One region of the Paenibacillus sp. WG02 genome, then DNA from elsewhere that is predicted to be linked to it. Evidence: predicted binding sites of a transcription regulator. Region 1 holds the regulator's gene; each other region holds the start of a gene.
The links. Region 1 encodes Rex, which represses fermentation and respiration genes when NADH is low (regulators of the CRP and FNR family bind a similar motif). Its sites were predicted from a motif close to TTGTGAAATATTTCACAA; they were not measured.
Positions count from the first base shown of each region.

Region 2: the regulator Rex is predicted to act here: its motif matches at 1,929-1,946, upstream of ACBP55_RS13455 (formate/nitrite transporter family protein).
Region 3: the regulator Rex is predicted to act here: its motif matches at 1,040-1,057, upstream of ACBP55_RS14375 (cytochrome ubiquinol oxidase subunit I).

Region 1 covers NZ_AP036016.1:5,122,009-5,125,181, reverse strand. The annotation lists gene dinG (ATP-dependent DNA helicase DinG) at 1-1,178, shown strand, start outside; gene ACBP55_RS23325 (redox-sensing transcriptional repressor Rex) at 1,181-1,801, shown strand; gene ACBP55_RS23320 (anion permease) at 1,843-2,844, opposite strand; gene ACBP55_RS23315 (DUF47 domain-containing protein) at 2,910-3,173, opposite strand, start outside.
Region 2 covers NZ_AP036016.1:3,021,755-3,024,927, reverse strand. The annotation lists gene ACBP55_RS13465 (hypothetical protein) at 188-373, opposite strand; gene ACBP55_RS13460 (hypothetical protein) at 545-1,060, shown strand; gene ACBP55_RS13455 (formate/nitrite transporter family protein) at 1,102-1,872, opposite strand; gene ACBP55_RS13450 (universal stress protein) at 2,126-2,557, opposite strand; gene ACBP55_RS13445 (hypothetical protein) at 2,684-2,932, opposite strand; gene ACBP55_RS13440 (hemerythrin domain-containing protein) at 3,075-3,173, opposite strand, start outside.
Region 3 covers NZ_AP036016.1:3,258,607-3,261,779, reverse strand. The annotation lists gene ACBP55_RS14385 (putative 2-aminoethylphosphonate ABC transporter substrate-binding protein) at 1-20, opposite strand, end outside; gene ACBP55_RS14380 (GbsR/MarR family transcriptional regulator) at 370-918, shown strand; gene ACBP55_RS14375 (cytochrome ubiquinol oxidase subunit I) at 1,244-2,593, shown strand; gene ACBP55_RS14370 (cytochrome d ubiquinol oxidase subunit II) at 2,590-3,173, shown strand, end outside.

The sequences.
Region 1 (3,173 bases):
CTTCGCAATCGGAAAACTCACAGTATGTACTGCGGATGAAGTCCGAAACGCTTCCACCCGAGTGGCGAGAGCTTTTGATTATGGAAGACAATATTTATTTGAATGCCAATGATTTACTCCGCACGCTGGATAAATTGTTAAATGAAGTGAAGGACATGCAGGAAGTCTTCGGGGTCCAAGGTTTAGTCACCGATTTGAATGGCACGGTAAAGGAACTGTATAATCACCGAGATGCTCTGCACTTTTTTATGAAAATGGCCGATGAGGGTTATGTGTATTGGATGGAAGCGGGTACCTACGCCAAATCGAAGTCTCTGCAGCTTGTATCCGTGCCTACCGATGTAAGCGGTCTGCTGCAGCAGCATTTCTTTGAGACCAAAGACAGTATTATCCTGACCTCCGCGACATTGTCTGTTAATAAATCTTTTCAATATTCAGCAGATCAATTAGGGTTAGCCATTCCTGAGGATGAAGAATCGGGCAAATTGAAAACCGTTCAATTGCCATCTCCATTCAATTACAGAGAGCAAGCACTCGTCGTAATTCCTCGCGACTTCCCAATGATCAAAGGTGCAGGTGATCCTGTTTTTATCAACGCGCTAATTGATTCGCTTAGTGATGTGGCCCGTATTACAAAAGGACGAATGTTGATTTTGTGCACGTCGAATCGCATGCTTAAGCAAATTTATGCGGGGATGAAGGACCATTTGAAGCCTCATGGGATTACCGTGCTCGGGCAGGGGGTAGACAGCGGCAATCGGAGTAAACTGACCCGGATGTTCCAAGATAATAAAATGTGCGTCCTGTTGGGCACCAGCTCGTTCTGGGAGGGTGTCGACATTCCTGGAGATGCACTCAGCTGTCTTGCTATTATCCGTTTGCCGTTTCAACCTCCGAATCACCCTCTAGTTGAAGCTAAGTGTGAAAATATAAAGAAACGCAACGAAAATCCATTTATGAAATTTTCAGTTCCGCAGGCTGTCATTCGATTTAAGCAGGGCTTTGGCCGGCTTGTCAGACGTGCATCCGATAAAGGCATCGTTATCATCTATGATACTCGAGTGATTGATACGTATTATGGCAAGCACTTCCTTTATTCATTGCCTGGTCCGAAGATTGAGCATATGACGACTGAGCAAATGTTACCTAGGATTGAAGAGTGGATGGGGGAGGCGTAAAGTTGAAAACACAAAAAATATCGGAAGCAGTCGTCAGGAGGCTGCCCATTTATTTACGCTTTCTGAATGAACTTGCAATGAAAAATGTATCGACGGTATCCTCGCAGGATTTGGGTCAAAAGCTCGATCTGAATCCGGCTCAGATTCGTAAGGATTTGGCTTATTTTGGAGAATTCGGGAAAAAGGGAATCGGCTATGACATTGCTTACTTGATTGAAAAAATTAGACAGATCCTGAAGTTGGATCGCCATATTCAAGTAGCTCTTGTTGGAGCGGGTAATCTAGGCCGCGCTTTGTGCAATTATAATACTTATTTACGCAATGATATGAAGATTGTCGCTGTATTCGATGCAATGCCAAGCAAGGCCGGGGAATCGATCAACAACCTAATCGTTCAACCGATGCATGAGATGAAGAAGGTTTTATCTGAATTAGGCGTCCGCATAGGCATCATAACGGTCCCAGCGAACGAAGCTCAAAATGTAGCCAATCAATTCGTAGATTGCGGGATTGAAGCGATACTGAATTTTGCTCCCGTCATTATTAAGGTTCCTCCCGAAGTGCGAGTGCACCATGCGGATTTTACAACCGAATTGCAAAGCTTAGCTTATTATTTGGATTAGAAAAAGGCACGACCCGATTAGCTTGGGTCGTGCCTTTATTTTTAGAAAATGAGTCTGAACAAAACGAAGTAGATCGAGAATGCGAGAGCGATGCTGATCGGAATCGTAATAACCCAAGTGATCAACATGCGTCCAACCGTGCCCCATTGAACTTCATGGAAGCGCATGACACTGCCTGTCCCGATAATCGCGGAGGAAATAACATGCGTCGTTGACAATGGTTTACCCAAAAAGGTAGAGAATTGAATAACGAGTGATGACGTTAAGTCCGAAGCAAAGCCATTGATGGGCTCGATTTTAACTATTTTACCGGAAACGGTTTTAATAATTCGCCATCCACCGATGGATGTTCCAAGCCCCATGGCTAAAGCGGCAGCAATTTTCACCCAGATCGGTACTTCCAAGTCTGTTTGAACACCAGCTGCTACTAAACCAAATACGATAATACCCATTGCTTTTTGTGCATCGTTACCGCCATGGGAGTAGGAAAGCAATCCCGCGGATAAAATTTGCAAGGTACGGAATAAGCGATTTAGCTTCGATCTTGATGTGTTACCAGACCATAAAATGATGTACTTGATCAAGATCATAATTAAGTAACCCAGGGCGAAAGCAATAATCGGCGATAGAATCAAAATGATAATAATCTGCGTAAAACCACTCCAATTCACTGCATGAACTCCGGCGCCAGCGATAACTGCTCCGGCTAGAGAACCAAGAAGTGTATGCGAAGAAGATGAAGGAATGGCCAGATACCATGTCAATAAGTTCCAAATGATGGCGGCAAGTAAGGCAGCGATGACGATTTCAACGCCGTGTTCAATTTTGGCTGGGTTGGCAATGCTTCCACCAACGGTTTTGGCAACCTTAGAGGAAACCATGGCTCCGACAAAGTTGAGTGTGGCAGCCATGGCGATGGCTACACGCGGACTTAAGGCTCGTGTGGAAATGGATGTTGCAATCGCATTTGCCGTATCGTGAAATCCATTAATGAAGTCAAAAAGTAAGGCGAGCACAACGATGACGATTAAATAAGTTAACATGATTTCCTCCTAAGAGTTTTCCATATGGAAAACTATCTTCGTACCACATAGGACACGAATGTGTCTTATGAATAACGAAGTACAACGCTATCAAGGATATTGGCTACATCTTCACAAGCATCTGTTGTTTCTTCCAAACGCTCATAGATTTCTTTTAGTTTAAAATCTTCATACGGGTCTTTGCGTGTGATGAAAATTTGACGAATCCCTTCGCGCATCAAACGGTCTCCGTCATTCTCGAGGGAATTAATAGCAACCGTATGCTCAGGAATTTGCATGTATTTTTTCTTCGCCAGAAGCTTGAACGCATCCAGCATATGCTGGCAAGA
Region 2 (3,173 bases), 2.1 Mb from region 1:
ACAAATGTATAATGGCAACCGTCCACTGAACGGTTGCCATTATTACTTATATATTTAGTATTATAACGCCCACACTACTAATATGAATAGGTGTTGTTTTATGTTTAAGCACGGTTACATTTAATTTACTTTGCCTTACATAGGGTTTAGCCCAACAGGAGTTATATAGAATTAAGGGTATGAATCGTTAGTTATTTGATAATGACTCTCCTTCCTTTTCATAGCCTGTTATCTTCTCTCTAACAATAGTCACTTTGCCACCACTGTTCATCAAGGTCGTTTTAACATCACCTATTTTACAATCTTCACAGACCCAACTGTTCTCTAACTTCCTAAACCCATTCGTCGTACCGCATTGTTCGCAAGTAATCATTTATCAACAACTCCTATCATTCATTATGGCTGCTTATAATGTACTACTTATCAAATTCACACTCTATGAGATATGTCACAGATTTGTTCTATTTTCTGTGATCAATCTCACTGACTCGTGCAATGAAAAAGAATACACTTTGTGTAAAACACTACCTAGGAGGTTCAACACATGGGGTACTATTCACATACTTCCGTTAGTAATGAAATTGCCAATTACATGCATTGGCACTGGATGTTGGATAATCAGTTTCGTTTATTCGATAGACTTCATTACGATATCGATCATAAATTGAAGATTCTCAATGGACTTGCAAGTAACATAGAGTCCGAAATAACTTCGGCAATGCGGATACATTTCATCAAAAAAATGATTGAAGAAGTCAGAGGATTATTGGATGAACTTTCTCTTCTTGAAAAAAAAGAGAGGGATATGCTTTTACTTACGTCTGTTCCTTTTGCTAAAATTAATATAGAAACGAACGAAACGTTCGAATCAGAAGTTGAGTATCTTCTTCCCATGTTAAGAATGTTTTATCAAAAGACTCTGCGTATGACCCCATTGCCAAACAAAAAAGAAGCCAAAGAGTTAAGCCGATGCTTAAGGTTAACTATTCAACCAATTGAAAATCACATGGATCGAATAGAAAAAGAATGGTACCCGGCCATATTGGAATGGCTGCAGTAAACATTTGTTGAACTGACTTTAGATACAGATTCCACTACACTCTAGTTAGAATGACGATAAACCAATGCATAAACTCCCGAGACAAATAGAGCCCCTCCGATTAAATTCCCCATGTAAACCGGCACCAGATTTCCCATAAAATCGATCCAGGTTGCCTGGTTTGCAAAAATTGCCGCAGGAATGACAAACATATTGGCAACGACGTGTTGAAACCCGATCGCTACAAAAGCCATTGTTGGGAACCATATACCCATTATTTTACCTGCATCATCATCTGTCCCATAGGCTAACCAGACTGCAAGCCCAACTAACATGTTACAGCCAATACCGGATAAAATAGCTGTGGAGAATGGCTCTGCCGTTTTCGCGTGGACAAGTTTTACTAGTTTAGTCAAATAAACACCATGTTCTGTTAAACCAACTTGATGCCCGAATACATAAGCGATGAACACTGCTCCCAGGAAGTTTCCAACTGTTATTACAGCCCAATTATTTACAAGCTGGTGAAATTTGATCTTTCCGGAAAAGAACGCGGCAGGAACTGCCATCATATTCCCAGTAAGAAGCTCGCCGCCAGCAATGATCGTTAATATCAGACCCAACGGAAAAAAAGCAGCTCCTACTATGCTGCCTACGTCATTCCATGGATCCGGGAATACGCTACTAACCCTGATATACAGCAAAAAGCCCAAAGCAATATAAGCACCACCTAAAAAACCGAGAACGAGCTGCTTCCTATACCCAAACTGTACCTTTTTCACTCCTGCTTCCACAGTGCGTTCCCATATCTGCTCCTGCTTCATAAATCCCATGCTGATTCCCCCTCCACGGCCATTTACTTTAGTTTAGAGCAGCATTGTATAAAAGTATGTGAACTAAATCACATGTAAAGGGGGCCGAAAAAGGACATATCTCCATCAGATTCAAGGATCACATCCTTTTACAAATAGTACAATCGAAAAATCATTATTCGGACGAAAAACACCTGAAATCATGAGGAAGAACAAAAAAATGAGGAGGCAAGAACCTTGCTACCTCATTTTTTTCTGTGTCCCTAAGTGAAATTTATTTGACGACCAGTACAGGGAGCTTTGCATGCTGAACAACATTGTGACTGACACTGCCAAGAACAAATTCACCAATACTATTAAGACCTCTACTGCCAACAATAATAAGATCGGCTTGAATTTCATCTGCATATTTCAGAATTTCTTTCGTAATCGAACCGCTTCTCACTTCAATATGAATATTCGAAAAATCAGCAATTTGTTCTTTGATTTTCCCAATGACTTGCTCGGAGTAATCTAAATAATTGTTTTCAATGACAATTGGCGGTATAACAACGGAAGATCCTAGCACATACGTGGGTAGATTAAAGATATGAATAATATCTAATTTTGAAAAATGATTCAATTTGGCCAACTTCAATGCAGAATCGAGCGCTTTATCTGAAGCTTCGGAGCCATCGTAGGCTACTAATATTTTCGAATATAGCATGTCACATTCACCTCGTTTGTTTGATACCTTCATCATATCTCTTTCTAAGTTAAAACGATGTGAGGAAGATCACAATATTCTTTCTAAAAACCGAAATGGACTTTATAAACCAATTGCGCCGCAATGTCAGTCTGATCTGAGAATCGTACCATGCTCTGAATTTATTAAGCTCGTATGTTCTTCTCCCCTTAAGGGAATGGCCAGAAATTGATGTTCATTCATATACATTTGCATATAGCCTTGGTCTTCGGAAATGCGTATCTTTTCAAGTTTCATTTTTTTCGGAGGTGCTAAAGGGTCGAGTCCTGCCTGATCCTCGATGTGCACCTCAATCTGAGAGCCAAGCCACCGTGATAATTTTTCTTCCCATTTCATATATGTGCCTCCTTCTTTAAGCGGCAGCAGCCCGCATCTACTTTTGGCGATACCTTCACCTGGTAACTATATACCAAGTTCCTTTTCCCACACGATCGGTTAATTGAATGTTCATTGCCATGTTAAATCCTCCTGTTCCGTCTTAAGCTTTTGCTTGAATATTACTTAGCATTTGGTTCGCAACCGGGAAAAACATCTCTTCTTCGGATAGCAGATGCTCCGATAGTACAGAACAAGCGAC
Region 3 (3,173 bases), 1.9 Mb from region 1:
GATTTCCATTTCGTTTTCATTGTTAATCCCCTTTTCCTGATATCATAGTTTTGAGATGATTCTACTTCGATTGTTATGGATTGTACGAATTAATCAAGCAGAAAAGTAAATCTCTATATGTTCAAAAAATTTTGAATTAATGAGATTTTATTACCATTTTTTTCTTCATGACTACTCTGTACAAAATTTATTGTACACTATGAATCTCTTTTTTGTGTCAACCGAGCGTTAACTCAACATTAAGATTATGTAAATCCACAAAAACATTTTCCTTATCTATCTCAAGTGTGTTTTTTTGCTATAATATATGTACTACAAACAAAATCTATTGAATCTATCAGTCGATCAGGAATAGGGAAGTGAAAACTAATGTCTCAAAAAGAAGAAAATCAAGCATCAGAACAACGGGTGCGTATCAGACAAGACATCATTGATGCTATTGCAGAAACGATGGATTTGTACGGAGCCACTCATTCATCCGGTCAATTATACGGGATTATGTTCTTTGAAAATCGGCCGATGACTCTCGATGAGATGAAAATTCGAATGAATATGAGTAAAAGCAACATGAGCTATGCGGTTAGATCATTGGTAGAATCCCAAATGGTAAAAAAGCTAGAGGAAAAGCAGGAGCGAAAAGAACTGTATGCTGCTGAGGTTGATTTTTTTCTTGCGTTTCAAAACTTCTTCACGCTCAAGCTCCAGCGTGAAATCAATGTTATGACAGAAGCCATTAATAAAGCTCTTCCTGAATTGACAGAAATGATTTTAGACGAGCATATAACAGACCAGGAACGCAATCTTGCTCTTCAAGATTTATATAAACTTCGGCATGGACATACCTATTACGAATGGCTTCAGCAGTTTGTCGATGCCCTGAAGCGAGGGGAATATTTCAAGGACCCTTCTTCAACGTAATGGATTGTTTAACTAAGAACCAAGCGGCTTTATGGAGCGCTTGGTTCTTTTTTCATTTTTTAGTTCTCGACTCCTATGTTAATAAAGTTGTAATACTTTGTTCAAACCGTATTCACATATTATGTGAAAAAAATCACATACATCGAGTAAGATAGAAATATATAACAAATCAAATTGAAAACAGAAGGTGATACCCCTTGAACCAATCTCGAAAACATGAAAAACAATTGATGTATCTGATGTTCATTGTTGCTTTTGTCATGCTGCTCTCTTTTATCCGCAAGTTTTTTTGAACCTATGCAAGCTACTGAGGAGATGAGTCCATATGCCAATCTACGATTCTGTATTTTATAGCCGCCTACTCACTGAGACTACACTGGCATTTCATATCATTTTCGCTACCATCGGCGTTGGTGTTCCGGTCATGATTATGTTAGCTGAGTTAGCCAGCATTCAACGTAAAGATCCCTATTATGCCTTGCTGGCACGAAGATGGGCTCGGGGATTCGTTATCACCGTTGCTATCGGGGTGGTTACGGGTACGGCTATCGGGCTTCAACTCAGCCTGTTGTGGCCGAAGTTCATGGAGATTGCTGGGCAAGCCATTGCGCTTCCGTTATTTCTAGAGACTTTTGCCTTTTTCATCGAGGCTATCTTCCTAGGGATTTATTTATATACATGGGAACGTTTAAAACCTAAACATCATCTGTTACTACTCGTGCCAGTTGTCATTGGCTCCTCTGCTTCAGCGTTTTTTATTACGACTGTGAATGCCTTCATGAATACGCCGCAAGGCTTCACGCTAAAAGATGGCTTGATTACGAATGTACAGCCGATTCTAGCTATGTTTAATCCATCCATGCCTACCAAAGTGGCACATGTACTCTCCTCTGCCTACATGACCAGCGCATTCATCTTGGCTGCTGTAGCGGCCTATTCCCTTCTCAGGAAAAAGGGGGACACTTTATATGCCAAGAAAGCTTTAAAGCTGACCGTCACGGTTGGGCTCGTGTTCGCCATATCTACGGCAATGATCGGTGATCTATCAGCCAAATTTCTAGCTCATACTCAGCCTGAAAAACTTGCCGCGGCAGAGTGGCATTTTGAAACGGCTACGAATGCACCGCTCGTTCTTGGCGGTATTTTGACTAAAAATAATGAGGTTAAATATGCGTTGAAAATTCCTTATGCACTAAGTATCTTGGCAGGTGGAACTCCCGGAACCGAGGTTAAAGGGCTGAATGAGATTCCCAAAGATCTCCGTCCTCCTTTATACGTACATTATTTCTTTGATGCCATGGTTGCTATAGGGATGTTTGTGATTGCCGTTGCCATTTGTCATATGTGGTATGCCCGCAAAAAGTCCCGTAAACCTTATCCTAGATGGCTTCTAGCGATTATCGTTGTTTGTGGTCCTCTTTCCATGCTAGGCATTCAATGTGGATGGTTTTACGCGGAGGTTGGTCGCCAACCATGGATATTGCGTGGATATATGAAGGTAGCAGATGCCGCTACAACTTCACAAGACGTGGATACGATGCTACTGCTGTTCTGTTTACTTTATCTCGTTTTAGCTCTGACCGCAGTAAAAGTATTATCCAAACTCTTTAGAAAAAACGATGTCGCAGATGAACTGATTGCACTTGGTATTTTCGGGGGGAGGACCAAAGAATGAGTTTAGAATTTATCGGAATCACGGTTTTGTGGATTTTCCTATACGGATATTTAATTGTGGCATCCATTGACTTTGGTGCAGGCTTCTTCAGTTACTATTCGGTTATTACGATGAAAAAGCATATCATTCATAAGATTATTGAGAGATATTTATCTCCCGTCTGGGAGGTTACCAATGTATTCCTAGTTTTCTTCTACGTCGGCATGATTGGTTTCTTCCCTGAAACTGCACGTTATTATGGCACCGCGTTACTTGTACCAGGCAGTTTAGCTATCATATTATTAGCCATACGTGGAGCTTACTACGCTTTCAGCAACTATGGTTCCAAGGATAACAAATGGTACATGCTGCTTTATGGAGCAACTGGCTTGCTCATTCCTGCAACTCTTTCAACGGTCCTAACCATTTCGGAAGGCGGCATTATCGTTGAACAGAACGGCATGATTTGGCTAGATTGGAGCAAGTTGCTTGCGAGTCCTTATACTTGGTCGGTCATATTGCTATCGCTAGTCAGCGTCCTCTATATTTCGGCGATGTTCCTTTCCTACTATGCCAATAGAGCAAAAGACTATCCCGCTTT